3 regions of the Micromonospora sp. DT233 genome follow, and region 1 is predicted to be linked to each of the others. Evidence: predicted binding sites of a transcription regulator. Region 1 holds the regulator's gene; each other region holds the start of a gene.
The links. The regulator HrcA, encoded in region 1, represses chaperone genes, less so after heat shock. The targets are predictions, from matches to a motif close to GGTTNGCACNCTCNNNNNGAGNGTGCNAACC.
Positions count from the first base shown of each region.

Region 1 (10,046 bases):
AGAAGTCTTGACTGACGATCACCGCGGGGATGGCCATGGCGATCACCGCGACGGTGACCGCCATGGCTGGCACGGTGCGGCGCAGGATGGCGCTGGCGGCGGTGCCGACCGCGAACGCGAAGAGCCACCACGCGGCAGGCGCAAGGCCGACGATGTTGAACTTGCCGGGGTTGGTGAGGGAGGAGTCGGGGAAGGCACCCTCGAACACCGTGTTCCACCGGCCTACCATCACCGCCAGGGCTGTCCCGGCGACCATGACGGCCACGGAGAGCAGGCCGAGCTTGACGAGGATCCAGCGTAGCGTCGTCACGGACTGGGTCCACGCCAGGCGGAACGTGCCGCGCTCCAGCTCCCGGGCCACGAGGGGCGCACCCCAGAAGGCGCCTATCAGTGCCGGCCCTACCAACGGCAGGTAGCCGAAGACCTGGTAGACGGCGTGGTAACGGTCGAACATCCCACGGTTGAAGTCGTGACACACCGACGAGGACCCCGGACAACCGTCCGGAGCGTGCCCCGCCGCCCACGAGCTGGCTTCGAGGGCAGAGCCGAGGAGTGTCCCTCCGAGCAGGAGCAGTGTCCCGAAGGTGACCACCAGTTGGGCGCGGTGCTGCCGGTAGGTCAGCCAGACCATCTTGCTCTCCGTTCTCAGTTCGCCGGGACGATGGCGGGGCGGGGCAGCGCCGCGGCGTCGGGGTCACGCAGGTACGTCAGGACGAGGTCCTCAAGGGACAGTGAGCGTTCAGTCCACCTGCGGTCCGGGACGGCACCCGCGCCACGGACCAGCAACGTGGCCTGCCGGCCGATGCTGCTGCGGGTGACGACGGGCAGGCGGGCGGCCACCGCCTCGGCGCCGTCCGCCGGACCGGTCAGGAGTCGGTGCTCGGAGAGCAGGTCGTCGATGTCCCCGCTGACCTGCACCCGGCCGCCGTTGAGAACGACCAGCCAGTCACAGGTGTCCTTCAGGTCGGGCACCACGTGCGAGGAGAGCAGGACGGTCATGCCGGTCTCCGCCACGGCGGCCATCAGGCCGCTCGTCACGTCGTGACGCGCCAGGGGATCCAGGTCGGCGAGCGGTTCGTCCAGCACCAGCAGGTCGGGCCGCTTGGCGATGGCGAGGGTGAGCGCCACCTGGGTCTGCTGGCCGCCGGAGAGCTTCGCCACCCGCCGGTCGAGCGGGATCCTCAACTCGTCGAGCCTGCGGCGGGCCAGGGCGTCGTCCCAGTTCGGATTCATCACCCGACCGAACCGCATCATCTCCGCGACGGTGAAACCCTCGTAGAGGGGCTTCTCCTGGGCCAGGAACGCGACGCGGGAGAGCGCGGCGCCGTCGCGCCCCACCGTCGTGCCGAAGACGCGGACCGCCCCCCGGGTGGGTGGGAGCAGTCCGACGATCATGTGCAGGAAGGTCGTCTTGCCCGCCCCGTTGGGGCCGACCAGCGCTGCGACCCGGCCGGCGGGTACGGCCACCGAGACGTCGCGCAGCACCCAGGTCCGGCCGTACTGCCTGCCGAGCCCGGTCGCCTCCAGCGCGTTTCCGCCCGGTCGTTCACGGGCTGGTCGCTCCTCCGCAGACCCGCCCAGGCCCGGCAGGTTCACAACGACCCCATCCTCGCTCGCCCTCACGCCGTCCTCCGAAACGAGTCCAGCAACACCGATGCGAACAGCGCCTCCACGCCGTCCTGGTCCAACCCGGCCTGGCGGGCCCGGTCGACCCAGGCGGACAACTGGGTGGCGAGCCGGGCCTGTTCGGCCGCGTCGACGGTCCGCAGGGACCGGCGCACGAAGGTGCCCTGCCCGGGGCGACCGATGGCGAGCCCTTCCCGCTCGAGTTCCCGGTACGCCTTGAGCACCGTGTTGGGGTTGATCGCCAACTGCGCCACCACCTCCTTGGCGGTGGGAAGCTTGTCGCCGGGCTGGAGAACCCCCAGCCGAAGAGCATGTTTCACCTGGTGGACGAGTTGCAGATAGGTGGAGACCCCGGATCCGCGATCCAGATGGAACTCGATCAACTCCGCCCCCCTTAACTATTCGAATAGTGAAATAGTGCAGGGATCAGCGAGCCCCGTCAAGTGACTCCGGCAGACCGACGGCCACTCACGATCGGGCAGGGCGATACACCCCGGCCGCACCCCGCCCCGCCCCCGCCCCCGCCCCCGCCGTCGCCCCCGCCGTCGCCGTCGATCATGGAGTAATGGTGGGCGGAATGCCCGGGATGCAGCTTTTGCGAGGCACCACAAGTCCATGATCGGCGGGGCGGGGTGGGTGGGGTGGGGAGAGAGGCGGGGGTGGGGTGGGGAGGGGGGAGGGGGGTGGGGGGTGGGGGGTGGGGGGTGGGGTTACCAGCGGGCTAGGCGGGTGGCAAGGACTGCCAGGGCGGCCACCCCTGCCGTCGACGTGCGCAGGACCGAGGGGCCCAGCCGTACCGGGCGGGCGCCGGCCTCGGCGAAGGCGGTCAGCTCCGCCTCGGCGATGCCGCCCTCCGGGCCGATGACCAGCACGATCTCGCCCGCGTCGGGCAGCTCGGCGGTGGTCAGCCGCTCCCGCGCCTCCTCGTGCAGGACGAACGCGGCGGCGGCACCGGCGATCCGGCGGGCCACCGTCGCGGTGGACTCGTCGGGCGAGCCGGCCACCACGGGCAGCCACGGCCGGCGGGCCTGCTTCGCCGCCTCCCGGGCCGTCGCCACCCACTTCTCCCGCGCCCGCGCGCCCCGGTCGCCGCGCCACTGCGCCACCGAGCGGGACGCCGACCAGGGGACGATCTCGTCCACCCCGACCTCGGTCATCGCCTGCACGGCCAGCTCGCCCCGGTCGCCCTTGGCGATGCCCTGCACCACCACGAGGCGGGGCACGGGCGCGTCGGCGTACCCCCGGGAGGTGACGTCGAGGGTGAGGTTGCCCCGGCCGACGGCCGTGACCACGGCGGACGCGGTGCCGCCCCGGCCGTCGGCGAGCAGCAGCTCCTCGCCGACGCGCAGCCGCTGCACGGTGGCGGCGTGGTGCCCCTCGGGGCCGTCCAGGGTGAGCTGGTCGGCGGTGGGCAGCGACTCGACCAGGAACAGCGGCGCGGACACGACGTCAGGTTAGCCGCCCCGGCCGGAGACCGGGGCGGCCAGGTCGATCAGGGGTGGCCGAGTGCCGCCGGGCCGGGCCGTGGCGGCCACGGGCGGCCCGGCGTCGATCAGGGGTGGCCGTTGAAGGCGTCGCGCATCCGGGAGAAGAAGCCGCCCTGCTTGGTCAGCTCGGCGACCTCCTCGCCGCGCGTCTTGGCGAAGTCGCGCAGCATCCGCTCCTGGTCGGCGTCGAGCTTGGTCGGCGTCCGCACGTCGAGGTGGACGTAGAGGTCGCCCCGGCCGGTGCCGCGCAGGTGCGGCACGCCCCGGGCGCGCAGCCGCAGGGTGCTGCCCGGCTGGGTGCCGGCCTTGACGTCGACCGTCTCCTCGCTGTCCAGGGTCTTGATGGTCAGCCGGGTGCCGAGCGCGGCGGCGGTCATCGGGACGGTGACCCGGCAGTGCAGGTCGTCGCCCTTGCGCGAGTAGACGTCGTGCGGGCGCTCGTGGATCTCCACGTAGAGGTCGCCGGCCGTCCCGCCACCCGGACCGACCTCGCCCTGCTGGGCCAGCCGGATCCGCATGCCGTCCTCGACGCCAGCGGGGATCTTGACGGTCAGCGAGCGGCGGGTACGGACCCGCCCGTCACCGGCGCAGGTCGGGCAGGGGTGCGGGATCGTCGTGCCGTACCCCTGGCAGACCGTGCACGGCCGGGCGGAGACCACCTGGCCGAGGAAGGTGCGCTGCACCGACTGCACCTCGCCCCGGCCCCCGCACGCCTCGCAGGTGGCCAGGTGGGTGCCGGCGGCCGTGCCCGCGCCGGAGCAGGTGGTGCAGAGCACGGCGGTGTCGACGGTGATCGGCGCCTCGACGCCGAACGCGGTCTCGTGCAGGTCCAGTTCCAGCCGCAGGATCGCGTCGGCCCCCGGCCGGGTACGCGGGCGCGGGCCCCGCGCGCCGCCGCCCGCGCCGCCGAAGAAGGCGTCCATGATGTCCTGGAAGCCGACGAACGGCCCGGCGCCGCCGGGGCCACCCGGGCCGCCCATGCCCCCGCCGCCCGGGGCGAGCGGGTCGCCGCCCAGGTCGACGATCTGCCGCTTCCGATCGTCCGAGAGGACCTCGTACGCGGCGTTGATGTCCTTGAACTTCTCCTGTGCCTCCGGGTCCGGATTCACGTCCGGGTGGAACTGCCGCGCCAGCTTGCGGTAGGCGCGCTTGATCTCGTCATCGGAGGCTTCCCGGCTCACACCGAGGATGCCGTAGTAGTCCCTGGCCACTGCGTTCCGTGTCCTCATGTTCGTCTCGCGTTGCGCCGGTCGTCGGCCGGAGCCGGCCGTCGGCCCTGACTGGTCAGTTCTGGGCCAGCAGCTCGCCCACGTAGCGTGCCACGGCCCGCACCGTGGCGATGGTGCCGGGGTAGTCCATCCGGGTGGGGCCGAGCACCCCGAGGCCGCCGACGACGGTCGTTCCCGGACCGTATCCGGTGCTGACCACCGAGGCGGCCCGCAGGTTGTCGATCTCGTTCTCGTCGCCGATGAGGACCCGGGTCGTGCTCGACTCGGCCTCGCCGATGAGCTTGAGGATGACCACCTCCTCCTCCAGCGCCTCCAGGATCGGCCGCAGCGAGCCCTGGAAGTCCAGCAGGCCCCCTCGGGTGAGGTTGGCGGTGCCGGCGAGCGCCAGCCGCTCCTCGTGCCGCTCGACCAGCGTCTCCAGCAGCACGGTGGCGAGCGTGGTCATGGCCGGTCGCAGGTGTGGCGCCGACTCCTCGACCAGCGCCTGCACCAGCGGCGGGGTCTCCGAGAGCCGGCTGCCCACCAGCTTCTCGTTGACCAGCCGCCGCAGGTCGGTGACGTCGTCGGCGGGCACCGGCGCGGGCAGCTCCACCAGCCGCTGCTCGACCCGGCCGGTGTCGGCGATCATCACCAGCATCAGCCGGGTGGTGGAGATCGGCACCAGCTCCAGGTGGCGCACGGAGGAACGGGCCAGCGACGGATATTGCACCACGGCGACCTGCCGGGTGAGCTGCGCCAACAGCCGGACCGTGCGGTGCACCACGTCGTCGAGGTCGACCGCGCCGACCAGGAAACGCTCGATCGCCCGGCGCTCGGCCGGGCTGAGCGGCTTGACCCGGCTGAGCCGGTCGACGAAGAGGCGGTAACCCCGGTCGGTGGGCACCCGGCCGGCGCTGGTGTGCGGCTGCCGGATGTAGCCCTCCTCCTCCAGCACCGCCATGTCGTTGCGCACCGTCGCCGGCGAGACGCCGAGCTGGTGCCGCTCCACCAGGGCCCTGCTGCCGACCGGCTCCTGCGTGGCGACGTAGTCCTCGACGATCGCGCGGAGCACGGCGAGCTTGCGGTCGTCCAGACCCACTCCACCACCTCCTGTCGCACGTCGTGCCCGGCATCGCGGCGGGCAACCGGGCCGGCCTGCCCGCCGATGGCCGAAGCCTGGCACTCGTTCGTAGCGAGTGCCAGTCTACGTCCCCGTCCCGCCCTCGGTAAGATCGAGGACGCACCGACGGTCCGTCCGCCGACCGGCAGGGTGGCGTCGTTCGGCCGAGACGGGGCCGTCGTCCGGCCGACGCGGGGTCGTGCTCGGGTCGAAGCACGGGGCCCGACCAGTGTCGCCCTGGTACCCGGTTGCCGGTAGCCCCTACCGTGACGGGCATGACTGACGCACCTCGTCCTCCCGGCTCGGGCGACCCCGGCGGTTACCCGCCGGAGCCGAACCCGTCGCCTGCACCGTACGGCTCCTCGGCGGACGAGCCCCCCACCGCGCCGCTGCACGGTGGCTCCGGGGCGGGCGGCTACCCCCCGCCCGGCGAGTTCCCCCCGCCCGCTGGCTTCCCCCCGCCCGGCGGTTTTCCCCCGCCCGCTGGTTTTCCCCCGCCCGGCGACCAGCCCTCCGCCGGCGGCTATCCCCCGCCCGGCGGCGACGTCCCGCCCGGCGGCCAGCCTCCGACCGCCGGCGGCTACCCGCCGCCCGGTGGCTACCCCCCGGCCGGCGGATACCCGGCTGGCGGATACCCGGCCGGCGGTGGCTACGGCGGCGCGGCCGGCAACGAGGAGAAGACCTGGGCGATGGTCGCGCACTTCGGCGGCGCGGCCGGGATGTTCCTCGGCGGCGGGGTGCTGGGCTGGGTGGCGCCGCTGATCGTGCTGCTGGCCCGGGGCAACCAGTCGCCGACCGTCCGCGCCCACGCGGTCGCCGCCCTGAACTTCCAGCTGCTCTGGTCGGTCATCGCAGTGGTCGGCTGGATCCTGAGCTGCATCTTCATCGGCGCCTTCATCGGTTTCGCCGCGATGGTGGTCGGCATCATCTTCGGCATCGTCGCCGGGATCAAGGCCAACGACGGGCAGCCCTACCGCTATCCGATGACCGCCAGCTTCGTCAAGTGAACCCCGGTCGGCCGCTCCCGGCGGCCGGCCGGTGTCACCCACCCGCGCCCCGACCGGCCGCGCCCGGTGACCGGCGCGGGGGTGGGTGCGCTCAGGGCAGCAGGTCGCGGACGACCGCGTCGGCCAGCAGCCGGCCGCGCAGGGTGAGCACCGCCCGGCCGGCCGCGTGCCCGGCCGGGTCGAGCAGCCCGTCGGCCAGCGCCCGCGCCGCGCCCGCCCGGCCCGCGTCGTCCAGCACGTCCAGCGGCAGCCCGGAGGCGAGCCGCAGCCGCAGCATCACGTCCTCCATCTGCGCCTCGCCGCGCGTGAGCACCTCCCGGGCCAGGCCGGGCGAGACGCCCGCCGCGAGGCGCTTCGCGTACGCGCTGGGGTGTTTGACGTTCCACCAGCGCACCCCGCCGACGTGGCTGTGCGCCCCCGGGCCGAGGCCCCACCAGTCCGCGCCGGCCCAGTAGAGCAGGTTGTGCCGGCACTGCCCGGCCGGCGTCCGCGCCCAGTTGGACACCTCGTACCAGGAGAAACCGGCCGCGCCCAGGGCGGCCTCCGCCGCCAGGTAGCGGTCCGCCGCCACGTCGTCGGAGGGGTACGGCAGCTCGCCGCGCCGCATCCGCGCGGCCAGCCGGGTGCCGTCCTCCACGATCAGGGCGTACGCGCTGACGTGGTCCACCCCGGCGGCGACGACCTGGTCGAGGGAGGCGGCGAAGTCCTCGGCGCTCTCCCCCGGCGTGCCGTAGATCAGGTCGAGGTTGACGTGGTCGAACCCGGCGTCGCGGGCCTCGGCGGCGGCGGCGGTGGCCCGGCCGGCGCTGTGCCGGCGGTCGAGGATCGCCAGCACCCCCGGCGCGGCGGACTGCATGCCCAGCGAGATGCGGGTGTACCCGGCGGCGCGCAGGGTCCTCAGCGACTGCGGCGTGACCGACTCCGGGTTGGCCTCGGTGCTCACCTCGGCGTCGGCGGCCAGCCCCCAGGTGCGGTCGATGCCGTCGAGGATGCGGGCCAGGTCGTCGGCGGCCAGCAGGGTGGGGGTGCCGCCGCCGACGAATACGGTGTCGACCCGCGGCGGCGGGGTGTCGCCCAGCACCCGGCCGGCCAGGGCCAGCTCGGCGAGGACCGTGTCGGCGTACGACTCGCGGTTGACTCCGCCGCCCAGCTCGTCGGCGGTGTACGTGTTGAAGTCGCAGTAGCCGCAGCGGCTGGCGCAGAACGGCACATGCACGTACACCCCGAAACCGCGCGCCCCGACGGCGCGGGTGGCGGTGGTGGGCAGCGAGCCGTCGACGGGGACGGGCTCGCCTTCTGGAAGGACGCCGGGCATGGCAACTAGTGTGCCCGCATGACCTCCTCCGACGCGCTCGTGCGGGTCGCCACGGCCCGTGGGGTGACCACCCTCACCCTGAACAGTCCGCACAACCGCAACGCCCTCTCCACGCCGCTGATGACGCAGCTGCTGGCCGGGCTGGCCGACGCGGTCGCCGACGACGCGGTCCGGGTGGTCGTGCTCGACCACACCGGCCCGGTCTTCTGCTCGGGGGCGGACCTGAAGGAGACCGCCGCCGCGTACGCCAGCGGGACGGTGCCGGCCGGGATGCTCGGCGACGTGCTGGCTGCGGTCTGGGAGTGCCCCAAGCCGGTGGTGGCCCGGGTGGCCGGGCCGGCGCGGGCCGGCGGGCTGGGCGTGATCGCGGCGGCCGACCTGGCGCTCTGCGCGCAGGAGGCGACGTTCGCCTTCACCGAGGTCCGGATCGGGGTGATCCCGGCGGTGATCTCGGCGACCGTGCTGCCCCGGCTGGCCCCGCGCGCCGCCGCCGAGCTGTACCTGACCGGCGACACCTTCGACGGCCGGCGGGCCGCCGAGATCGGCCTGGTCACCGCGGCCGTGCCGGCGGACGGGCTGGACGCGGCGGTGCGGCGGGTCTGCGCGTCGCTGGTGCGCGGCGCGCCGAACGCCCTGGCCGGGGCGAAGGGTCTGCTGCGCCGGCCGCAGGCTTCCGACCTGCGCGCCGAGATCGCGGAGCTTGCCGAGCTGTCGACCGGGTACTTCCTCTCCGCCGAGGGGCGTGAGGGGGTGCTGGCGTTCCGGGAGAAGCGCGACGCGAGCTGGGTTCCGCCAACCTCCTGACCGTCCGTCGGGGGACCCCCGCTCGGGTTGCCGGGGTGCCCCGGGCGATGGACGCCGGAGATGGTCGACGCGCCCTACGCCCAGGTCAACCGGTCGGACGACCCGACGGCGGTTGGCCCGACGTACTCTTGGCGAAGCCGTCGAGCAGGGGGTGTGGGTGCGTATCCGGACAGTCATCGCGGCTGGTCTCGTCATTGCCGTCGTCGCCGTCGTCGGGATCTGGCTGATGGCTCGACAGGTCGGTGACGGCTTACGACTCCCCCTCGCCGGCCGCAGCTGCGTCGTGCGGGCCGACGGTCAGGTGCGGCTCGACGCCGACCAGATGGCCAACGCCGCCACGATCGCGGCGATCGGCACCCAGCGGAAGATGCCGGAGCGGGCCGTCGTGGTGGCGCTCGCCACCGCCTACCAGGAGTCGGGGCTGCGCAACGTCGCCGACGGCGACCGGGACTCGGTGGGGCTGTTCCAGCAGCGCCCGAGCCAGGGCTGGGGCACGGTGCAGCAGATCGGCGACCCGCGCTACGCGACCAGGAAGTTCTACGCCGCGTTGAACCGGGTGCGCGGCTGGGAGCAGCTGCGGGTCACCGAGGCCGCCCAGAGGGTGCAGCGCTCCGCCTATCCGGAGGCGTACGAGAAGTGGGCCGACGAGTCGCAGGTGCTGACCCGCGCGCTGCTCGGCGCGGCCACCGGCGCGGTGGCCTGCACGGTGGGGTCGCCGCCGGTGATGCGCGGCGAGGCTGCGGCTGCGGCCCTGAACCGGGGCCTGAACCTCGACTGGGGGCTGCCGGAGGCGGTGGCGCAGGCCGACCTGCCGGGGCTCACCGTCCCGGCCGCCGACCAGCGCAACGGTTGGCGGTACGCGTACTGGCTGGTCTCGCACGCCTCCAACCACGGGGTGAAGCGGGTCCGGTTCGACGGGCTGGAATGGACGGCGCAGGGCGGCACCTGGAACCGGGTGGCCGACGCCCAGTCGACCGATCGACGGGTGCTGGCCGAGGTCTTCTCCGACGCCTGACCCGGGCCCGGCCGAGGTGTCACGGTGGGCGCGGTCGGCCGTCAGGGGCCCGGCGGTAACCGGTTCCCCGCACGGGGTCGGCGCGACTGACGGTGACCGCGCAATTCCGCATACCTCGCAACTACGGCCAAAGTAGAGCGTAATCGTGACTCTGCGCGCCCGTTCCGCTGCCGTTGGTCGCCCCGAGCCCCGGGCCCCCGGGCGCGCTCCCCACCGCACGATCCGGGAGCAGTACCATCGGCGGGCTGTACGAGAGATGGTTTCACCCTAATGGGGAGGGGTACTACGCGGTGTTCGATTACGACGGCCGGACCGGCTACGAACCGATCAGCGACACGGATCGCAAGGAGTTCCACGAGCAGGGCTTCCTCCTGCTGCGAAACGTGCTGACGGAGGACCACCGGGCCGCCCTGGAGGAGGCCGTCGACCGCGTGTACGCGGAGGAGAAGGCCAAGGGCAGCACC
Region 1 is NZ_JBNCLB010000019.1:30,065-40,110, forward strand. Features, by position in the region: gene ACLQ2V_RS26410 (ABC transporter permease) at 1-631, opposite strand, end outside; gene ACLQ2V_RS26415 (ABC transporter ATP-binding protein) at 646-1,596, opposite strand; gene ACLQ2V_RS26420 (GntR family transcriptional regulator) at 1,620-2,009, opposite strand; gene ACLQ2V_RS26425 (16S rRNA (uracil(1498)-N(3))-methyltransferase) at 2,337-3,071, opposite strand; gene dnaJ (molecular chaperone DnaJ) at 3,179-4,324, opposite strand; gene hrcA (heat-inducible transcriptional repressor HrcA) at 4,398-5,420, opposite strand; gene ACLQ2V_RS26440 (DUF4870 domain-containing protein) at 5,717-6,448, shown strand; gene hemW (radical SAM family heme chaperone HemW) at 6,540-7,763, opposite strand; gene ACLQ2V_RS26450 (enoyl-CoA hydratase-related protein) at 7,782-8,567, shown strand; gene ACLQ2V_RS26455 (hypothetical protein) at 8,719-9,582, shown strand; gene ACLQ2V_RS26460 (phytanoyl-CoA dioxygenase family protein) at 9,873-10,046, shown strand, end outside.

Region 2 (10,046 bases), on a different contig from region 1:
GCGCCGCACCGGCGGCTGGATGGAGTACGCCGACGACGACGAGATCCGCGCCGGCATCCGGCTGCTGGCCCGTACCACCGGGGTCTTCGCCGAGACCGCCGGCGGGGTGACGGTGGCGGTGCTGCGCAAGCTGGTCGAGTCGGGGCGGCTCGACCCGGCGGCGGAGACCGTGGTCTTCAACACCGGCGAGGGGCTGAAGACCCTCGACGCCGTCGCGGGCGAGTCCGGCCCGACCCACCGCATCCGGCCCTCGCTGCGGGCCGCCCGCGACGCCGGTCTCCTCGGCTGACCAGCGTCAAGGGCGAAACCCCTGGTTGACCGGTCGGTGGAGGCGCGGACCGGCCGAACGGTGGATTTGGCGCATCCGCCGAGTAACCACCGTTTTGCCATCAGTGAGAAAAACCCGTCGCCGGGGACTTGACGGGGGTAAGCGGACGGCGCAAGATGCTCCGTGCGGGAGGGCGTTTCGCCGAAGACTTTATGTTCTTGCGACCCAACGCCGGAGGCGTTGTGCGATCGTCCCTCCCGACCAACCACACGATCGGGCCGGCGAATAATTCGCTGGCCCGATCGTCGTTCCTCGGTCACCCTCGGCCCATGAGCATCACCGTGGAGGCGATCGACCCGGCGGACCAGGACGCGGTCGACGCGGCGTACCGGATCAGGGCCGCCGCCGACGGGGCGGACGTCCCCGACTTCCCGCCGCTGTGCCGGCGGCGCCTGGAGGCGAGCATCCGGCACCCGATGCCGGGCATCGTCACGGCACCGGCGCTGGCCCGCCGCGACGGCGAGCCGGCCGGATACCTGAACCTGCTCCTGCCGCAGCTCGACAACACGAGCAACGCCACCGCCGACCTCTTCGTGCACCCGGCGCACCGGCGGCGCGGGGTCGGCCGGGCGCTGCACGCGTACGGCCTGGGGGTGCTGCGCGAGCACGGCCGCGAGCGGGTCATCGCGCCGGCCGTGTCGGCGCTGCCCGGCGGGCCACCGCGTGACGACGCGGGGAACGCGTTCGCGGCGGCGCTGGGCGCGCGGCCCGCGCTGGCCGAGGCCCGCCGCCGGCTCGACGTCGCCGGCGTCGACCACGCCGCGCTCGACGCCCTGGCCGCCGACGCCGCGCCGCACGCCGCCGGCTACCGCCTCGTCGGCTGGCGCGACCACACCCCCGAGGAGTACGCGGCGGACGTCGCCTACCTCGACGGCCGGCTGATGGCCGACGCGCCCTCCGGCGATCTGGAGTGGGAGGCCGAGCGGGTCGACGTGGAGCGGCTGCGGGAGACCGAGCGGGCGCTGGACGTGCGGGGGCGGCGGCGCTACCACCACGGGGCGGTGCACGTCGCCTCCGGCCGGCTGGTCGCCTGGACCCTGGTCGACGTCGGCCCGAACGTGGCCTGGCACGCCTTCCAGCAGATCACCATCGTCGACCCGGCGCACCGCGGGCACCGGCTCGGCCTGCTCCTCAAGATCGAAAACCTGCGGTACGCCATCGCCCACGAGCCGGGGCTGCGCGCGGTGGACACCTTCAACGCGGACGAGAACACCCACATGATCTCCATCAACGAGCGGCTCGGGTTCCGCCCGGTCGACGCCTGGACCCAGTGGCAGCTCACGATCCCCGGCGCGCCCGCCGCACCTACTGCGCACTCGTCGGCTGCGGCATGATGGCGGCATGACGGAGACCCCGCATCCCCTGTACGACACGCATGCCGACACCCTGCACCGTGCGCTGACCGCGATCACGGAGCGTGGGTACTGGTCCGCGTACCCCGAGTCGCCCAGCCCCCGGGTGTACGGCGAGAGTGCCGCCGCCGACGGCAAGGCGGCCTTCGAGGCGTACCGCGACGGCGACTTCCCGCTCGACCAGCCGGCCTCCGGCGAACGGGTCGCCACCGAGACGAGCCCCTTCGGGGTGGCGCTGAACGTGCGGTACCCGCACGCGGGCGCCGACGAGCTGGTCGCCGCCGCCTCCGCCGCGCTGCCGGCCTGGCGCGACGCCGGCCCGCAGGCACGGGCGGGGGTCTGCCTGGAGATCCTGGCCCGGCTGCACCGCAACGTCTTCGAGCTGGCCAACGCAGTGCAGTTCACCAGCGGCCAGGCGTTCGTGATGGCCTTCCAGGCCGGCGGCGCGCACGCGCTGGACCGGGCGCTGGAGGCCATCGCCTACGCGTACGCGGAGATGACCCGGCACCCGGCGACGGCCGGCTGGGAGAAGCCCGCCGGCAAGGGCGACCCGCTGCGGATGACCAAGACGTTCCACGTGGTGCCGCGCGGGGTGGCGCTGGTCATCGGCTGCAACACCTTCCCGACCTGGAACTCGTACCCGGGGCTCTTCGCCTCGCTGGTCACCGGCAACCCGGTCGTCGTCAAGCCGCACCCCCGCGCGGTGCTGCCGCTGGCCATCACCGTGCGCTACGCCCGCGAGGTGCTCGCCGAGGCCGGCTTCGACCCGAACCTGGTGCTGCTCGCCGCCGAGGCCCCCGGCGAGAAGCTCGCCTCGACCCTCGCCCTGCACCCGGCCGTGAAGATCGTCGACTTCACCGGCTCCACCGAGTACGGCGACTGGCTGGAGGCCAACGCCCGGCAGGCGTCGGTCTACACCGAGAAGGCCGGCCTGAACACGGTGGTCATCGACTCCACCGACGACTTCGCCGGGCTCTGCCGCAACCTCGGCTGGACGCTGACCCTCTACAGCGGCCAGATGTGCACCACCTCGCAGAACATCCTCATCCCGGCCGACGGCATCGCCACCGACCAGGGGCACAAGAGCTTCGACGAGGTGGCCGGCGGGATCGCCGCCGCGGTCGCCAAGCTCACCGCCGACCCGGCGCGCGGCGTCGAGCTGACCGGGGCGATCGTCAACGACGGGGTGCTCAAGCGCCTCGACGAGGTCACCGGGGTCGGCGAGGCGGTGCTGGAGTCCCGCACGGTCGCGCACCCGGCCTTCCCCGACGCGGTCGTCCGCACGCCGACGATCGTCCGGCTCGCGGCCGGCGACACCGAGACGTACGCCCGGGAGTGGTTCGGGCCGATCTCGTTCGCCATCGCCACCGACTCCACCGCGCACAGCCTGGAGATCATGCGCGCCACCGTGGGGGAGTCCGGCGCGCTGACCGCCGCCGTCTACTCCACCGACCCGGCGGTGCTGGACGCGGCCGAGGCGGCGGCGATCGACGTCGGGGTGCACCTGTCGTGCAACCTGACCGGCGGCGTCTTCGTCAACCAGTCGGCGGCGTTCTCCGACTTCCACGGCAGCGGCGCCAACCCGGCCGCCAACGCGGCCCTGACCGACGGCGCGTACGTGGCGAACCGGTTCCGCGTCGTGCAGAGCCGCCGCCCGGCCTGACGGCTGGGCAGGGCCCCCTTCCGACGCGCGGGGCGTCGGGAGGGGGCCCTGCTGCCTCCCGCCTGCCCGGCGGCGTCACGCCGCTCACGCCCGGCGGCGTCACGCCCGGCGGCGCATCCGCAGCTCGCGCAGGGCGGGGAGCTTCGGGTGGGCGACCCGTTCCCCGGTGTCGACGAAGCCGAGCCGCTGGTACGCCCGGTAGGCGTGGTCGTTGCCGACCACCACCTCCAGCAGCAGCTCCGGCCGGCCGCAGGCGCGCGACCAGGCGGCCACCGCGTCGATCAGCTCGGCGAGCAGGCCGCTGCCCCGCCACCGCGGCGTGACGTAGACGGCGTAGACGACGGTCAGGCCCGGATCGTCCGGCCAGACCGTGCCACCCGCGTGCCCCACCAGCCGCCCGGCCGGCCCGCCCGGGCGGTCGGCACCCGGATCGGCGACGAACTGCGCGGTGTGCCGGCCGACGGACACCGAGGCGACCCGGGCCGCGTAGTCGGCGTGCGGGCGGGCGGCGGCGTCCGCCAGGGTCTCCAGGAAGGCCAGCGGGGCGTCGGCGAGCATCTCCAGTCGCAGGGCCCGCATCCGGGCCGCATCCCACGGCGTGACCCGCCGGACGGTGGCCGCCCGCCCGGACGGCGCGGCGGCCCCCGCCGAGGTGTGGCGTCCGGCGGTGGACGGGCCGCAGCCTGCTCTCATCCCGCATGCATACCGCAGTGACGTGCGCCGATGTGAAACCGGGTGGAGGCCGGTCCGATATTGACCGGTTTGACATCGTGCGCTGCCGTGACGGCTCGTGTACCGTGCGATTTCGGTCACTGATTTCGGCGTCGTCGTCGACGCCGGAACCGGTGCTCCGGGGCCGCCGGTTCCCACCGGCGTCCCGCCGGTTTGGCAGGCCGCGCGACGTGAGGAAGTGCACCGTGGCACAGGGCACCGTGAAGTGGTTCAACGCCGAGAAGGGCTACGGCTTCATCGCCGTCGACGGGGGGCAGGACGTCTTCGTCCACTTCTCCGCGATCGAGATGGACGGCTACAAGGCGCTGGACGACGGGCAGCGGGTGGAGTTCGAGATCGCCCAGGGGCAGAAGGGTCCGCAGGCCGAGCGGGTCCGCGTCGTCGCCTGACCTCACCCCGATTCCCGGCCTCCACCCCTCGCCCTCGGGCGGGCGTCGGGGCCCCCACCGCATCGCCGATCATGGACTTGTGGTGCCTGGAACAGGGGCATTCGAGGCTTTCATCCACCCACCCAACTCCAAGATCGACGATCTGGGGCGGGGCGGGGGCAATGTCGAGGGGGTGGGGTCGAGCGCTGGGCCGGGGGTGGCATCTGCGGTTCGGGGTCCTTTGGAGCTGAGCCGGCCACGACATCACCGCAGGTGACTCGGTCACGGGCCGAGTCGTTTACGACATCAGCTCCAGATGGCGCGGAGGAGATGTCTCCGCCGGGAGGCGTGTTCTTGCCGCCGTGCCATGCATCGCGGTGCCATGCATCGCCGTGCCTTCCTGGCCCACGTGGCGGTGACCGCGGCGACCCGGTCGCCGTGCGCGGCCAGCCCGGCGCGGTGGCGCGCAGTGTGGGCTGGTCGATGCTCGGGCGGATGCTCCTGCCGGCCCGGGCTGCCGCGTCGCCGATGCCCGCTCCGTTCTCGTTCCGCGCCGCGCAAGTCTCGTTCCGCGCCGCGCGAGTCTCGTTCCGCGCCGCGCGAGTCTCGTTCCGCGCCGCGCGAGCCGGCTGACCCCCGAACGTCGCGGCCGGCCACCGCCGGCTTGTCCGCCGAGGCGGTCCCGCAGCGCCCGCGACCCCACCAGTGCGACTTCGGCGACACCGCCGCGCCGACGCGCGCTTGCGGCGGCTCGGGCGGTGCTGATCAGGGCTGCGGATTCGACCCGGTGACGGCATCGTGCTTGCACTCGGCATGGGAGAGTGCTAAACAAGTCATTGGCACTCGCATAGTGTGAGTGCCAACGGTCGGGACGGTTTGGGTCACGGTCGTCAGGCGGAAAACCGCCGGGCGGCACGAGGCCGGTCGTCGCGGGCTATCCGGCCCGACCGAGGAGACGTCGTCGTCGCCAGGTGGCGACGTCCCCAAGGTGCGTACACCAGGCGGCCCATCCGGGACACACACTCGGGTGGCCCGTGAGTGTCCAGGAGGACAACGCCGTATGGCCAAGATGATCGCGTTCGACGAAGAGGCTCGCCGCGGCCTCGAGCGGGGCATGAACCAGCTCGCCGACGCCGTGAAGGTGACCCTCGGCCCGAAGGGCCGCAACGTGGTGCTCGAGAAGAAGTGGGGCGCCCCCACCATCACCAACGATGGTGTGAGCATCGCCAAGGAGATCGAGCTCGAGGACCCGTACGAGAAGATCGGCGCCGAGCTGGTCAAGGAGGTCGCCAAGAAGACCGACGACGTTGCCGGTGACGGCACGACGACGGCGACCGTCCTGGCCCAGGCTCTGGTGCGCGAGGGCCTGCGCAACGTGGCCGCCGGCGCCAACCCGATGGCCCTGAAGCGGGGCATCGAGGCCGCCGTGGCCAGCGTCTCGGAGGAGCTGCTCAAGCTCGCCAAGGACGTGGAGACCAAGGAGCAGATCGCCTCCACCGCCTCCATCTCGGCCGGTGACAGCACCGTCGGCGAGATCATCGCCGAGGCGATGGACAAGGTCGGCAAGGAAGGCGTCATCACCGTCGAGGAGAGCAACACCTTCGGTCTGGAGCTTGAGCTCACCGAGGGCATGCGCTTCGATAAGGGCTACATCTCCGCCTACTTCATGACGGACCCGGAGCGTATGGAGGCCGTCTTCGACGACCCGTACCTCCTGATCGTCAACAGCAAGATCTCCTCGGTGAAGGACCTGCTCCCGATCCTGGAGAAGGTCATGCAGTCGGGCAAGTCGCTGCTGATCATCGCCGAGGACATCGAGGGCGAGGCCCTGGCCACCCTCGTGGTCAACAAGGTCCGTGGCACCTTCAAGTCGGTCGCCGTCAAGGCGCCGGGCTTCGGTGACCGCCGCAAGGCCATGCTGGCCGACATCGCCATCCTCACCGGTGGCCAGGTCATCAGCGAGGAGGTCGGCCTCAAGCTGGACGCCGTCGGCCTCGACATGCTGGGCCGCGCCCGCAAGGTCGTGGTGACCAAGGACGAGACCACCATCGTCGACGGTGCCGGCGACGCCGACCAGATCCAGGGTCGGGTCAACCAGATCCGGGCCGAGATCGACAAGAGCGACTCGGACTACGACCGCGAGAAGCTGCAGGAGCGGCTGGCCAAGCTCGCCGGCGGCGTCGCGGTGATCAAGGTCGGCGCGGCCACCGAGGTCGAGCTCAAGGAGCGCAAGCACCGCATCGAGGACGCCGTTCGCAACGCGAAGGCCGCCGTCGAAGAGGGCATCGTCCCGGGTGGTGGCGTCGCGCTGGTGCAGGCCGGCAAGACCGCCTTCGACAAGCTGGACCTGGTCGGCGACGAGGCGACCGGTGCCAACATCGTCAAGGTCGCGCTGGACGCCCCGCTGCGGCAGATCGCCGTCAACGCCGGCCTCGAGGGCGGCGTCGTGGTGGAGAAGGTCCGCAACCTCGAAGCGGGTCACGGCCTCAACGCCGCCAACGGCGAGTACGTGGACCTGCTGGCCGCGGGCATCATTGACCCGGCCAAGGTGACCCGGTCGGCGCTGCAGAACGCCGCCTCGATCGCGGCGCTCTTCCTCACCACCGAGGCCGTCGTCGCGGACAAGCCGGAGAAGACCCCGGCTGCCCCGGCCGGTGGCCCCGGCGGCGGGGACATGGACTTCTGAGTCCAGCCCCACCAACGCCACGAGGGGCGGGTCGCGTCAGCGGCCCGCCCCTCGCGCGTGAAGTCCCGGCCCGGCCCGCGAGGCGTCCACCGCCCGTCGAGGCTCCGGCCGGTCAGGTGCCGCGCCGGCCCGGCACCATGTCGGCGAGGTTCTGGTTGGCGCGGCCCCGGTCGGCGCGGGCGGTACGTTCGCCGTACGCGCCGGCTCAGGTCGGCAGCGGGCGCTGGTTGCGCCGCTTGCGGCGGCGGTCGTACGGCGCGGCGATCCGGATCGGCTCGTCCACCAGGGCGATCGGCTCCTCGGCCAGCGGATCGTCGAGCCCCGTCGTCTCCTCGGCCCGCTGCTCGGCGTCGCCGTAGTCGAGCCGGTCGAACGGCAACCGCCCCGGCAGCCCGGTTAGCGGTGTTCCGGCCTGCGGTGTCCCGGCGGCGCGCGGTGTCGCGTCGAGCGCCCCCTCGAGCGGCATCGCGTCGGTGTCCTCAACCCCGTCGAGCTGTTCGTCGTCCGTGGTCATGACTGCCTCCTCTACGGCAAACCGTAGGGGGACGTCGATGACCGCCGGGACCGAACGGGGCTATTCGCTCTCCCGTCCCGTTCGTGCCGTGGGCAGGACCTTGCGGTAGAGGAAGAACACCCGCTCGATGCGCGCCCCGGCGCTGCCCGAGTAGAACGGCACCGGCCCCACCCAGCCGATCTGCGCCGATCGCATCCCCGCGTCCCGCTGGTCGCGCAGGCAGCGGCGCAGCAGCACGCCGCCGATCCCCCCGCCCGCCGCCTCCGGGGCGGTGCCCATCGGCCCGAACCAGCTCGGCCGCGACGACCCCCAGGCGGCGAAGCCGACGATCCGGCCGTCCCGCTCCGCCAGGTGCGCCCCGGCGGCTGGCCGCCCCACCGAGCCGGCCAGCTCGGCGTCCCAGGAACCGCCGAAGGTGACCCGGGCGAACGCGGTCAGCGCCGGCAGGTCCGCCGGCTCCGCGCGCCGCACCGTGACGCCGCCGTCGGCCAGCCGCCGCTCGGCCGCCTCGGTGCCCCGCAGCGCCGGCGACTCGTCGTACGACAGGTCTGCGGTCATGTTCCAGGCGGTGCGGTCCTGGGCGTAGCCGAGCGCGAGCGCGGCGCAGACCGCCGGGGTGTAGCGCACGTCGATCCCCGGCCAGGCGTAGTACGGCGGGTTGCCGGCCAGCAGCACCTCGGTCGCCCCGCGCTCGGCCAGGGCGCGCTCGGCCCGGCCGAGCAGGGCCCGCCCGACGCCCCGGCGGCGGGCCTGCGGAGCCACCGCGACCAGGTCGACGTGCCCGGAGCCGGGTTCGTGCGCGGCGAGCGAGGCGATCAGCACCCCGACCAGCTCCGCCCCCCGGTACGCGCCCAGCCCCAGCACCGTGCGGTCCGCCGCCGCGCGGCTGTGCAGGGTCTCCACGAGGGCCGCCGCCTCGGCCGCGTCCTCGGGCAGGTCGAGGGCACGCCGGCACAGGTCCACCACGGCGGGCAGCGCCTGCGGGCCCAGTGCGGCAACCGTGATCCCCTGATCCGCGATGCTGCCTTCCCGGTCTGCGGCGGTGCTCTCCCGGTCTGCGGCGGTGCGCTCCTGCTCCATGGTCGCCGACCCTAGGCCATCCCCGCCGCCCCCGGCTGCGCCGACTGCCCGACGGCGCTCACCGCCCGGCCGCGTCCGTCGCCGCGCTCACCCGGCGCGGGCGGCCCGCACGGCGGCGTACGCGTCGACCAGGCCGGCGCCGGTGAGGTTCGCCGGGCTGCCGCAGTCGTCCGCCGAGTTGCCGGTCCCGGCCGGGCCGACCGTGTCGCGCAGGATCCGCCGGGTCCGCTCCAGGTCGCCGACCAGCTTCGGATTCGCCGACCACATCAGCGCCACCACCCCCGCCACCTGGGGTGCCGCCATCGAGGTGCCGTCCTGCGCGGCGTACGTGCCGCCGGGCATCGCGGAGAGCACCCCCACCCCGGGGGCGACCAGGTCCGGTTTGTTGCCGCCCGGCACCGGCCCCCGGCTGGAGAACTCGGCGACCTGGCGGTCGCGGTCCGCCGCGCCGACGGTGAACACGTCCGGGTACGGTGCCGGCGGGTCGACGATCGACGCGCAGTACGGCCCGGTGTTGCCGGCCGCCGCGACGACGAAGATGCCGGCCGCGTCCAGCGCCGCCGTCGCCGGCCGCAGCGCCCCCGGATCGCAGCCCTCGATCGGGGGGCAACCCCACGAGTTCGTCAGCACCTGCGGGGCCCGCTCGGGTCGACCGTCGACGAACGGATCGCCGCCGGCCGGGAACGGGGCCAGCATGAACTGCAGGCAGTCGAGGTAACGGGCCGGGTTGCCCAGGTTGCGGTCCAGGTTCACGCAGCCGACCCAGCTCGCCCCCGGGGCCACCCCGATGCCGTCGCGCCCGACCGCGCTGCCCGTCGTGTGGGTGCCGTGCCCGACCTCGTCGGTCGGCTTCGCCGTGTGGTCCCACGGGTCGTACCAGGAGTCGTCGCCGCCCCGGAAGCCGGCGGCCAGCGCCGGGTGCCCGCCGTCGACCCCGGAGTCCGAGCTGCCCACCACCACGCCCGCGCCGGTGACCCCCAGCTCGGACCAGACCCGGTTCGCGCCGATCAGGGCCACGTTCCAGGCCGGCCCGGTCGGCGCGGGCACGTCGCCCCGGTTGGTCGGGGCGGGGGCCGGCAGCGGGCGCAGCCGCTGGTCGACCAGCACCCGCCCCACCTCCGGCCGGCCGGCCAGCCAGGCCCGCACGCCCGGCCCGCCGTCCACCTCGATGGCGTTGACCAGGTAGTACGGTGTCGAGGCGAGCCGCAGCCGGTCCAGGTCGCGGCGCAGGCCGGCCTGGGTTCGCTCGGCGGTGGCGACGAGGCGTCGATAGACCTCCCGGGCCCGCACGTCCCGCCCCGCCAGGCCGGGCGCCCCGGCGGG
Region 2 is NZ_JBNCLB010000001.1:601,726-611,771, reverse strand. Features, by position in the region: gene thrC (threonine synthase) at 1-289, shown strand, start outside; gene ACLQ2V_RS02950 (GNAT family N-acetyltransferase) at 598-1,662, shown strand; gene paaN (phenylacetic acid degradation protein PaaN) at 1,670-3,343, shown strand; gene ACLQ2V_RS02940 (GNAT family N-acetyltransferase) at 3,443-3,922, opposite strand; gene ACLQ2V_RS02935 (cold-shock protein) at 4,261-4,464, shown strand; gene groL (chaperonin GroEL) at 5,504-7,129, shown strand; gene ACLQ2V_RS02925 (hypothetical protein) at 7,335-7,595, opposite strand; gene ACLQ2V_RS02920 (GNAT family N-acetyltransferase) at 7,704-8,723, opposite strand; gene ACLQ2V_RS02915 (S8 family serine peptidase) at 8,811-10,046, opposite strand, start outside.
Region 2: a site for HrcA is predicted at 5,278-5,308, ahead of groL (chaperonin GroEL). Genes of this name have one in related genera too.

Region 3 (10,046 bases), on a different contig from region 1:
ACGGCGTACACGTGCCGGCCGTAGGCGGTGCGCGACAGCAGGAAGGTCAACGCGACGAGCAGCACGGCCAGCAATGGTACGACGACCGGCATGCCCCGGTTCGAGCTGATCATGCTGTTCAGGCTGCGTTCGAGGTTGAGCACGTAGACGGCGACGCCGACGCCGACGGCGAGGGCGAGGACGCGGGCCAGCAGCACCGACGGGGGATCGGTGACCAGGCCCCGGACGGAGCGGTTGCGGTGGCGCAGCAGTTGCACGGCGGCGTACCCGGTCACCGCCACGGCGGCCAGCAGCCAGCCGGCCAGCGGCGGGAGGTTGCTGTTCTCGATGGCCACGATGGGCTCGGCCTGGACCGGGATGCTGGTGCCGCCCTTGATCAGGATGAGCATGACGCCCTGGAAGGCGAGGAAGCCGGCCAGCGTGACCACGAAGGACGGGATGCCGACCTTGGTGACCAGGAAGCCGAGCGTCAGCCCGATCAGCGCGCCGGTGCCGAGGGCGGCGAGGGTGGCCACGTACCACGGGTAGCCCTGGACGGTCAGCAGGTTGGCCAGCACCGCCGCGCAGACCCCGCTGGCGAAGCCGGCGGAGAGGTCTATCTCCCCCACCAGCAGGACGAAGACCAGCCCCATCGCGATCAGCACGACGGCCGCGCCCTGCGTGAACAGGTTGGCGAAGTTGCCGGCGGTGAGGAAGTTGGGCCGCAGGACCGAGAAGAACGCGCAGAGCACGACCAGGCCCAGCACGGCCGGCAGGGCGCCCATGTCGCCGCCGCGCAGGCGGGCCAGGTAGCTGCGGACGTGCCCGCGCAGGGTGGGCGGCCCGCCGGGGGCGGCCACCGGCTCGGCGTACGTGGCCTGCGTCTGGGTGGTCACTGCCCGGCCCCCGAGGTCTTGGCGCTGTGGTAGCCGGCGCCGCCCTCGGCGGTCGTGCCGAGCCGCCCGCTGCGCCCCGAGGTGATCAGCTCGACCACCTGGGCGTGCGTGACGTCGGTCGTCCGGACCTGGGCGACCATCTGGCCGAGGTAGAGCGCCGCGATCCGGTCGGAGACGGCGAAGACGTCGTTCATGTTGTGCGAGATGAGCACGACGGCCAGGCCGTTGTCGGCCAGCCTCCGCAGCAGCTCGAGCACCTGGGCGGTCTGGGCCAGGCCGAGCGCCGCCGTCGGCTCGTCGAGGATGACCAGCCGGCTGTTCCAGAGCACCGCCTTGGCGATCGCGACCGTCTGGCGCTGGCCGCCGGAGAGGCTGGCGACGTGCTGGCGCAGCGAGCTGATCGTCTTCACCGACAGCGCGGCCAGCGTCCGGGCGGCGAGCTCCTCCATGGCCGGCTCGTCGAGCACCAGGCCGGAGCGCCGCTCCCGGCCGAGGAACATGTTCTGTACGACGTCGAGGTTGTCGCAGAGGGCGAGGTCCTGGTAGACGACGTCGATGCCCAGGGCGGCGGCGTCGCGGGGGCCGCTGACGGTCACCGGCTGCCCCTCGAAGAAGAACTCGCCGGAGTCGGCGGCGTGGATGCCGCTGATGCACTTGACCAGCGTGGACTTCCCTGCGCCGTTGTCGCCGACGAGGGCGGTCACCTCGCCGGGGCGGACCGAGAAGTCGACGTCGCGCAGGACCTGCACGGGGCCGAAGCTCTTGTCGACGCCGCGCAGTTCCAACAGGGGTGACTCGGACATGTTGCTCTCCTCTACTGCGCCGGGCGCGGCCAAGCTCAGCTCACGCCGTTCGCGGCGCAGAGCGCGGCGTACCGGCCGGTGCAGACGGCGTCGCGTTCGACGAACCCGTCCGCGATGACGTCCTTGACCGTCTCCCTGGTGATCGGCTGGGCGGTCAGCAGCACGGCCGGGACGTCCCGGTTGCCCGTGGTGTCGTGGAAGGTGTGCTCGGTCTGCCTCCTCTCGCCCCGGGCCAGCGCGACGGCCAGCGCCGCCGCCACCTCGGCCTGCTTCCGGATCGGCTTGTAGACGGTCATGCACTGGTCCCCGGCGAGGATGTGTTGCAGCGCCTGGGCGTCGGCGTCCTGCCCGGTGACCGGGACCTTGCCGTTGAGCTTGTTCTTCGTCAGCACCGAGATGACCGCGTTGGCCAGCCCGTCGTTGGCGGTGAGCACGCCGTCGATGCGGCCGCCGGTCTGGGTCAGCATCTGCTCGAAGATGGTGCCGCCGGTGGTGTTGTTCCACTCCGGGACGGACTGGTCCGGCCCCTTGACGTAGTCCCGCGCGTCGTACCTCGGCTGGAGCACGGCGTCGTAGCCCGACTTCAGCTCGGCGGCGTTGTTGTCGGTCGGCGCCCCGTTGAGCTCCGCCACCACCGGCTTGCGGGTGCCCTTCTCGGCCAGGCACCGGACCAGGCCCTCGCCCTGTAGCCGCCCCACGGCCACGTTGTCGAAGCTGACGTAGTACTGCGCGGAGCCGCCCAGCGTGGGCCGGTCGTAGTCGATCGTGGCGACGCCCCGCTGGGTGGCCTTGTCCAGCACGGCCCTGCCGGTGCCCGAGTCGAGATTGGTGATCATCAGGGCGGTCACCCCGTTGGTGATCATCTGCTCGGCGATGGTGACGAAGCGCGCCTTGTCGTTCTGCGCGTTCTGGATGTCGTACTCCACCCCGGCGGCCGTGAAGGCCGCCTCCAGGTACTTGCGGTCCGCCGCCTCCCAACGGTTCGACGAGGCGCTGTCCGGCAGGATCACGCCGATCTTCGGCCTCGGCCGCGCGGGGTCGTCGTCCGGGTCGCCGCCGCACCCGGTGAGGCCCCCGGCGGCCAGCAGGCCGACGGTGGCGATGGCAAGGATCCCGCTACGCATGGGCACGGTTCCTCTCGAGGGGCGGAACTCGGCGGCGCGTGGTGCCGACTCGTTGCGAGGGGTGGCGATCGCGTCCGCTTTGTTGTATCCGGCAACCTATTGCCCCTGGCCCGCGCACACAAGGCCGGGAAGGGTCGGGAGCAGGTAGCGGACGGTAACAACTTCGCAACACGGATGCCGCAATCCGTCACGCTGCGTGGTCGACCGGCGGGTGCGGGCTCCGCCCGGCGGTGCTGCTCAGCCCACCGGCCGGCACAGCAGCACGGTGGGAGCGCCGGCCACCCGGGTCAGCACCAGGCTCGCCGGCTCCGGCCCGGCCAGCCGCAGGTCCCGCCGCAGCTTCTCCGGCTCCAGCGCCGAGCCGCGCTTGAGGATCTCGACCCGCCCCACCCGGCGCTCGCGCAGCAGGGCGCGCAGCCGCTTCAGCGAGAACGGCAGCACGTCGGTGACCTCCAGGCAGCGGGCGAAGGGCGTCGCGCCCGGCGCGTCGGCGTAGAGGTAGGCGATGCTCGGGTCGGCGAGGGTGGCGTCGAGGGCGTCGGCCAGCTCGGCGACGAGGTGGGCGCGGACCACGGCCGGGTCGGGGTCGTGCAGGTACCGGCGGACCGGGCCGACGGCCGCCTCGGCCGCCCCGGAGCCGGTGAGCTGCCCAGCGAGGGCCGCCGCCGGTGCGGTGCCGGCCGGGAGCCCGACCGCACCGGGGAGCCCCGCCGGCTCGCGCAGCAGGGTGGCGCGACGGGGGACCCCGGCGAGCCGGCCGCACCAGAGGGCGGCCTCGACGAGGTCGCCGGCCACGCTCACCCACTCCGCCTCGGCGTCGGCGGGGATCAGCGCGTGGTCCAGCCCGGGGGCCACCTTGACCACGGTGTGCGGCACCCGCTCGGCGAGGCCGAGCACGAAGTCCCACGGCGGCGAGTAGGCGTTCGGGTCGAAGATCCGTCGCCCGGTGCCGGCCCGGCGGCGGGCCGGGTCACAGAACGCGGCGTCTACCCGGGTCACGTCGAACGTGGTGGCGTCGCCGCACTCCACCGTGAACGCCTCGGCCAGCCCGGCGGCCTCGGCGTTCGCGGCGGCCATCGCGGCGGTGAGCGGGTCGGCCTCCACCCCGTACACCCGGATGCCGGCGCGGGCGGCGGCGAGCGCGTCCGCGCCGAGGCCGCAGCCCAGGTCGGCGAGGGTGCGGACCCCGGCCGCGCGCAGCCGCTCGGCCCGTCGGGCGGCGACCACCCCCCGGGTGGCCTGCTCCAGCCCGGCGCGGGTGAGGAACATCCCGGCCGCCGCCGGGCCGAACTTGCCGACCGCCCGGCGGCGCAGCTCCGCCTGGGTCAGCGCCGCCGCCGCGAGCCCGGCCGGGACGCCGGCCGAGCGGAGCGCGCCCGCCGCGACCAGCGGGTCGCCGCCGGCCACCTCGGTCGCCGCGGCGAGCGCGGCCGACCCCTCGGGGGTACGCAGGGCGGCGAACTGGTCGAGATCCACCCGCCCATTGTCCCGGGCCCGGCCGGGGCGCCCGGCGGCAGGCCGGCGACCGGCGGGATCCTCGCCGCGCCGGCCGTTCTCGGGCGTGCCGCGCGGGTGTCCCCCGGGGCCCGGTGCGGCGCGATCGGGGTGACACGAAGGGCGACGCGCTGGCACTCTCCTTGACGGAGTGCTAGCCACGGCATAACCTGCGATTAGCACTCTCCCATCGAGGGTGCCAGCTTCCGGGCCCTGTGCCCGGTGGCTGAACGCCAGGCGGACCGGCACCCGCGACGACGGCCCCGCCCGGTGGCATGTGGCAGATTGACGCCGACCGGCTCGCCGGTCGGTAACGAAACCAGTACCCCAGGAGGGTATGCCCGTGACTACCGCGACCAAGGTTGCGATCAAGCCGCTCGAGGACCGGATCCTGGTCCAGGCGAACGAGGCTGAGACCACCACGGCGTCGGGCATCGTGATCCCCGACACCGCCAAGGAGAAGCCGCAGGAGGGCACCGTCCTCGCTGTCGGCCCGGGGCGCGTCGACGAGAAGGGCAACCGGATCCCGGTTGACGTCTCGGTCGGCGACACCGTCCTCTACTCGAAGTACGGCGGCACCGAGGTCAAGTACGCCGGCGAGGAGTACCTGGTGCTCTCCGCCCGCGACGTCCTCGCGGTCATCGAGAAGTAACCAACCGATCAGTGTCCCTGCCCCGGTCCGGCTCGCCGGGCCGGGGCAGGACGCTTCGAAGGGACATTCATGGCGAAGATCCTGAGCTTCTCGGACGACGCCCGACACCTGCTCGAGCACGGTGTCAACGCCCTCGCGGACACGGTCAAGGTCACTCTCGGACCGCGCGGGCGCAACGTCGTCCTGGACAAGAAGTTCGGTGTGCCCACGATCACCAATGACGGCGTCACCATCGCCAAGGAGATCGAGCTCACCAACCCCTACGAGAACCTCGGCGCGCAGCTGGTCAAGGAGGTGGCAACCAAGACCAACGACATCGCTGGCGACGGGACCACCACCGCGACCGTGCTCGCCCAGGCGATGGTCCGCGAGGGCCTGCGCAACGTGGCCGCCGGGGCCAACCCGACCGGCCTCAAGCGCGGCATCGACGCCGCCGCCGCCAAGGTCTCCGAGGCCCTGCTCGGCCGGGCCGTCGAGGTGGCCGACAAGAAGTCGATCGCGCACGTGGCGACGATCTCCGCGCAGGACGCCACGATCGGCGAGCTGATCGCCGAGGCGATGGAGCGGGTCGGCCGCGACGGTGTCATCACCGTCGAGGAGGGCTCCGCGCTGGCCACCGAGCTGGAGGTGACCGAGGGTCTCCAGTTCGACAAGGGCTTCATCTCCCCCAACTTCGTCACCGACGTGGAGGAGCAGGAGGCGGTCCTCGACGACCCGTACATCCTGATCACCACGCAGAAGATCTCGGCGATCGAGGAGCTGCTGCCGCTGCTGGAGAAGGTCCTCCAGGACAGCAAGCCGCTGCTGATCATCGCCGAGGACGTCGAGGGCCAGGCCCTCTCCACCCTGGTGGTCAACGCGATCCGCAAGACCCTCAAGGTCTGCGCCGTGAAGGCCCCGGGCTTCGGCGACCGCCGCAAGGCGATGCTGCAGGACATGGCGATCCTGACCGGCGCCGAGCTGGTCGCCCCGGAGCTGGGCTACAAGCTCGACCAGGTCGGCCTGGAGGTGCTCGGCACCGCCCGGCGCGTCGTGATCGACAAGGAGAACACCACCGTCGTCGACGGTGGCGGCCAGGCCACCGAGGTCGCCGACCGGGTCGCGCAGATCCGCAAGGAGATCGAGGCCTCGGACTCCGAGTGGGACCGGGAGAAGCTGGCCGAGCGGCTGGCGAAGCTCTCCGGTGGCATCGCGGTCATCAAGGTGGGCGCGGCGACCGAGGTCGAGATGAAGGAGCGCAAGCACCGCATCGAGGACGCCATCGCCGCGACCAAGGCCGCCGTCGAGGAGGGCACGGTGCCCGGTGGCGGCGCCGCCCTGGTGCAGATCGCGTCGGTGCTCGACGACGACCTCGGCTTCACCGGTGACGAGAAGGTCGGCGTCTCGATCGTGCGCAAGTCGCTGGTCGAGCCGCTGCGCTGGATCGCCAAGAACGCCGGCCACGACGGCTACGTGGTGGTCAACAAGGTCGCCGAGAAGGAGTGGGGCCAGGGCCTCGACGCCGCTCGCGACGAGTACGTCGACCTGGTCAAGTCCGGCATCATCGACCCGGTCAAGGTGACCCGCAACGCGGTCACCAACGCCGCCTCGATCGCCGGCCTGCTGCTCAGCACCGAGAGCCTGGTCGTGGAGAAGCCGGAGCAGGCCGAGCCGGCCGCCGCCGGTGGCGGCCACGGCCACTCGCACGGCCACGGTCACCAGCACGGCCCGGGGTTCTGACCCGGTCGTACGACACCGCTCAGGGCACGCCGTCACCGGACGGCGTGCCCTGACGCCGTCACGGGTGCGGCGATCCCGACTGGGCGACGGACCGTGCGATGCGGACACTGGCGGAATGAGCAGTCCCTCGCGCGGGTACGCCGCGCTGGCCGGGATCACCGCCGCCACCGTGGCCATCGGCACGGCCGAGCCGGTGGCGGTGCTGACCGGTCCCCGCTCCGCGCCCCTGATCGCCGTCGGGTCGGTGGTGGTGGACACCGTCCCCGAGCCCCTGAAGCAGTTCGCCATCGCCGTCTTCGGCCGGTACGACAAGCTTGCCCTGCTGGTCGGGACGGCCCTGGTGCTGGCCGGCATCGCGGCGTTGCTCGGCCTGGCCGCCGTCCGCCGACTGTGGGTGGGGGTAGCCGGGATCGCGGCCTTCGCCGTCCTCGGGATCGCCGCCGCGCTCACCCGGCCCGGCGCGGACCCCGCCGACGCGCTCCCGTCGCTGGTCGGTGCGGGCCTTGGCGCGCTGGTGCTCTGGCTGCTGCTGGCCGGCCCGCTCCAACTCGACCCGTGGCCGTGGACCCCACCCACCCCACCAGCGCCCGCCGCTGTGTCGTCGGTGCCCGCCCCGGGTGGCCCGTCGTCGGTGCCCGCATCAGGGGCGAGTGGGGCGGAGATAGATCCGCAGGGGCGGCGGCGGTTCCTGACCGGGGTCGGCGCGTTGACCGGGGCGGCGGCCGTTGCCGGCCTGGGCGGGCACTGGCTGGCCGGGCGGCGGGGCGTGTCGACGGCCCGGCAGGCGGTCGTCCTGCCCGCGCCGGTCTCGCCCGCGCCGGCGCTGCCGGCCGGGGCGGACCTCGCCGTCGCCCAGCTCGCCCCCTACGTCACCCCGAACGCCGAGTTCTACCGGATCGACACAGCCCTGGTGGTGCCGCAGGTCGACCCCTTCAGCTGGCGGCTGCGCATCCACGGCCGGGTCCGCAACCCGATCGAGTTGAGCTTCGCCGAGCTGCTGGCCCGCCCGATGGTCGAGCGTCACATCACCCTGGCCTGCGTCTCCAACGAGGTGGGCGGGGACCTGATCGGCAGCGCCCGGTGGCTGGGCGTGCCGATCCGGGAGCTGCTCGACGAGGCCCAGCCGGAGCCGGGCGCGGATCAGGTGGTGGGACGCGCGGTCGACGGCTGGACCTGCGGCACCCCGACGGCGGTGCTGCGCGACGGCCGCGACGCCCTGCTGGCGGTCGGCATGAACGGCGTACCGCTGCCGGTGGAGCACGGCTTCCCGGTGCGGATGGTGGTGCCCGGCCTGTACGGCTACGTCTCGGCCTGCAAGTGGGTGACCGAGCTGGAGCTGACCAGCTTCGCCGACTTCGACGCGTACTGGGTGCCCCGGGGCTGGTCGGCGCAGGGGCCGATCAAGACCCAGTCCCGCATCGACACGCCCCGCCCCCGCAACCGGCTCACCGCCGGGCCGGTGACGGTGGCCGGCGTCGCCTGGGCCCAGCAGCGGGGGATCGCCAGGGTCGAGGTACGCGTCGACGAGGGCCCGTGGCAGGAGGCGACGCTCGCGCCGACCGCCTCGGTGGACACCTGGGTGCAGTGGTCCTGGCGGTGGCCGGCCAGCGCGGGCGAGCACACCCTCCAGGTGCGGGCCACCGACGCGGACGGCGAGACGCAGACCGAACGCCGTCAACGGGTCGACCCGGACGGCGCGACCGGCTGGCACACGGTCAAGGTCACCGTGCGCTGACGCCCCTCAGGGGGGTGGCCGGGCGGGATGGCCGGCGGGGTGGGCCGACGGGTCGGCCGGGACACGCCGACACGTCGGGGAGGAACGACGATGCCGCGCCCGAGGGTGGTCGGGCGCGGCATCGTGGTGCGGTGTGCCGAGGGTCGGGCGGGCTGCGGTGTGCCGGGGAGCGGGTCGGTCAGGCGACGTTGCGCTGGGCCGGCATCGTGGACTTGTGCGGCCGGCCGAGGCGGGCCTCCAGGCGGGCCACGTCGACCCGGCTCTGCCGGCGGTCGGCCAGGTCCTCCCAGCCGACGGCGAGCAGCCGCAGCCGCTCGGCCTCGCTGAAGCCACCCCAGACCCCGTACGGCTCGCGGACGGCGAGGGCGTGCGCGGCGCACTCGGCCCGGACCGGGCAGGCCCGGCAGACCGACTTCGCCTCCGACTCGCGGCGCAGGCGGGAGGAGCCGCGCTCGCCGTCGGGGTGGAAGAACTGGGCGCTGTCGCGACCCCGACAGGCACCGAGGCGCTGCCAGTCCCACAGGTCGACGATGGGTCCGGGCAGTCTGCGTACGTTCGACATCAGCACCCCTCCTCCCGCGCGGCACCGCGGCGGTCGTCAGTTGACAGGTGTCCGGGCGGCTGGCCGCGCGGGCGCACCGTTTCCGGCTCGGGCTCCCGGTACCCCGCGTCGCGTCGGCTCACACTTCTGTGATCCAAAACCTTCGAGCGAGATGGGGCATATGCCCTATCTGTCGGAAAAGTTCGGAGGATTGCCGGGAACGCTCACCCCGGCCCGTCCCGCCGTGGTCTGCTCTGGGTCGGAGAGGAGACCACAGTGCGTACCGTTCTCGTGTGCGTTCGGACACCGCTCGCCGCCCAGCAACTGAACTCCGCGGCGGCACGGCTCGGGCTGTCCGCCGCCATTCGTACCGCCGTCTCCGATCCTGAGGTGATGCTGCGCCTGGCGGAGGGGCCGGCCGACGTCGTGCTCGCCGACACGGCGCTCACCCGACCGGACAGCGCCGGCTTCGTGCGGCGGGTGCTGGCCCGCGCGCCGCACGCCGCGGTGCTGCTGCTCGGGGCCGAGGAGTCCGAGGCCGCCACCGCCACCATGGGCGCCGGGGCCCGCGGCCTGATCCAGGGCACCGACCACGACCTGACCACCGCCGTGGCCAAGGCCCTGCTGCTGCTCGCCGCGCCCGGCCGGGCCGCCCGGCACCCGGCCCGCGACACCGCCACCGTCGGCGGCCCGACCCGGCCCGCTCCCGGCGGCCGGCCCACGCAGAACCCCGGCGCGGCCTGGCCGGGCCCGCCGGAAGTGGCGGGCGGCACGCCCGCGGTGGTGCCGGTGCAGCGGGGCGACGACGACCCGGAGGCCACCGGCGGCGAGCCGGAGGAGTCGGATAAGTCGGCGACCGGGCGGCGCGGCGCGGCGGCCCGCAGCGCGCGGGGGGCGGTCGGGCTGACCGAGCGGGAGCAGCAGGTGCTGCTCGGGATGGCCGAGGGCAAGAGCAACGCCGAGATCGGCCGGGAGCTGTTCGTCTCGGAGGACACCGTCAAGACGCACGCCCGCCGGCTGTTCCGCAAGCTCGGGGCCCGCGACCGGGCGCACGCCGTGGCCGCCGGCTTCCGGGCCGGGCTGGTCAGCTGAGCGCGGATCAG
Region 3 is NZ_JBNCLB010000001.1:302,340-312,385, reverse strand. Features, by position in the region: gene ACLQ2V_RS01430 (sugar ABC transporter permease) at 1-764, opposite strand, end outside; gene ACLQ2V_RS01425 (ATP-binding cassette domain-containing protein) at 872-1,678, opposite strand; gene ACLQ2V_RS01420 (sugar ABC transporter substrate-binding protein) at 1,714-2,802, opposite strand; gene ACLQ2V_RS01415 (THUMP-like domain-containing protein) at 3,040-4,278, opposite strand; gene groES (co-chaperone GroES) at 4,634-4,948, shown strand; gene groL (chaperonin GroEL) at 5,018-6,667, shown strand; gene ACLQ2V_RS01400 (molybdopterin-dependent oxidoreductase) at 6,783-8,402, shown strand; gene ACLQ2V_RS01395 (WhiB family transcriptional regulator) at 8,581-8,964, opposite strand; gene ACLQ2V_RS01390 (response regulator transcription factor) at 9,220-10,035, shown strand; gene ACLQ2V_RS01385 (DUF5319 domain-containing protein) at 10,043-10,046, opposite strand, start outside.
Region 3: a site for HrcA is predicted at 4,471-4,501, ahead of groES (co-chaperone GroES). Genes of this name have one in related genera too.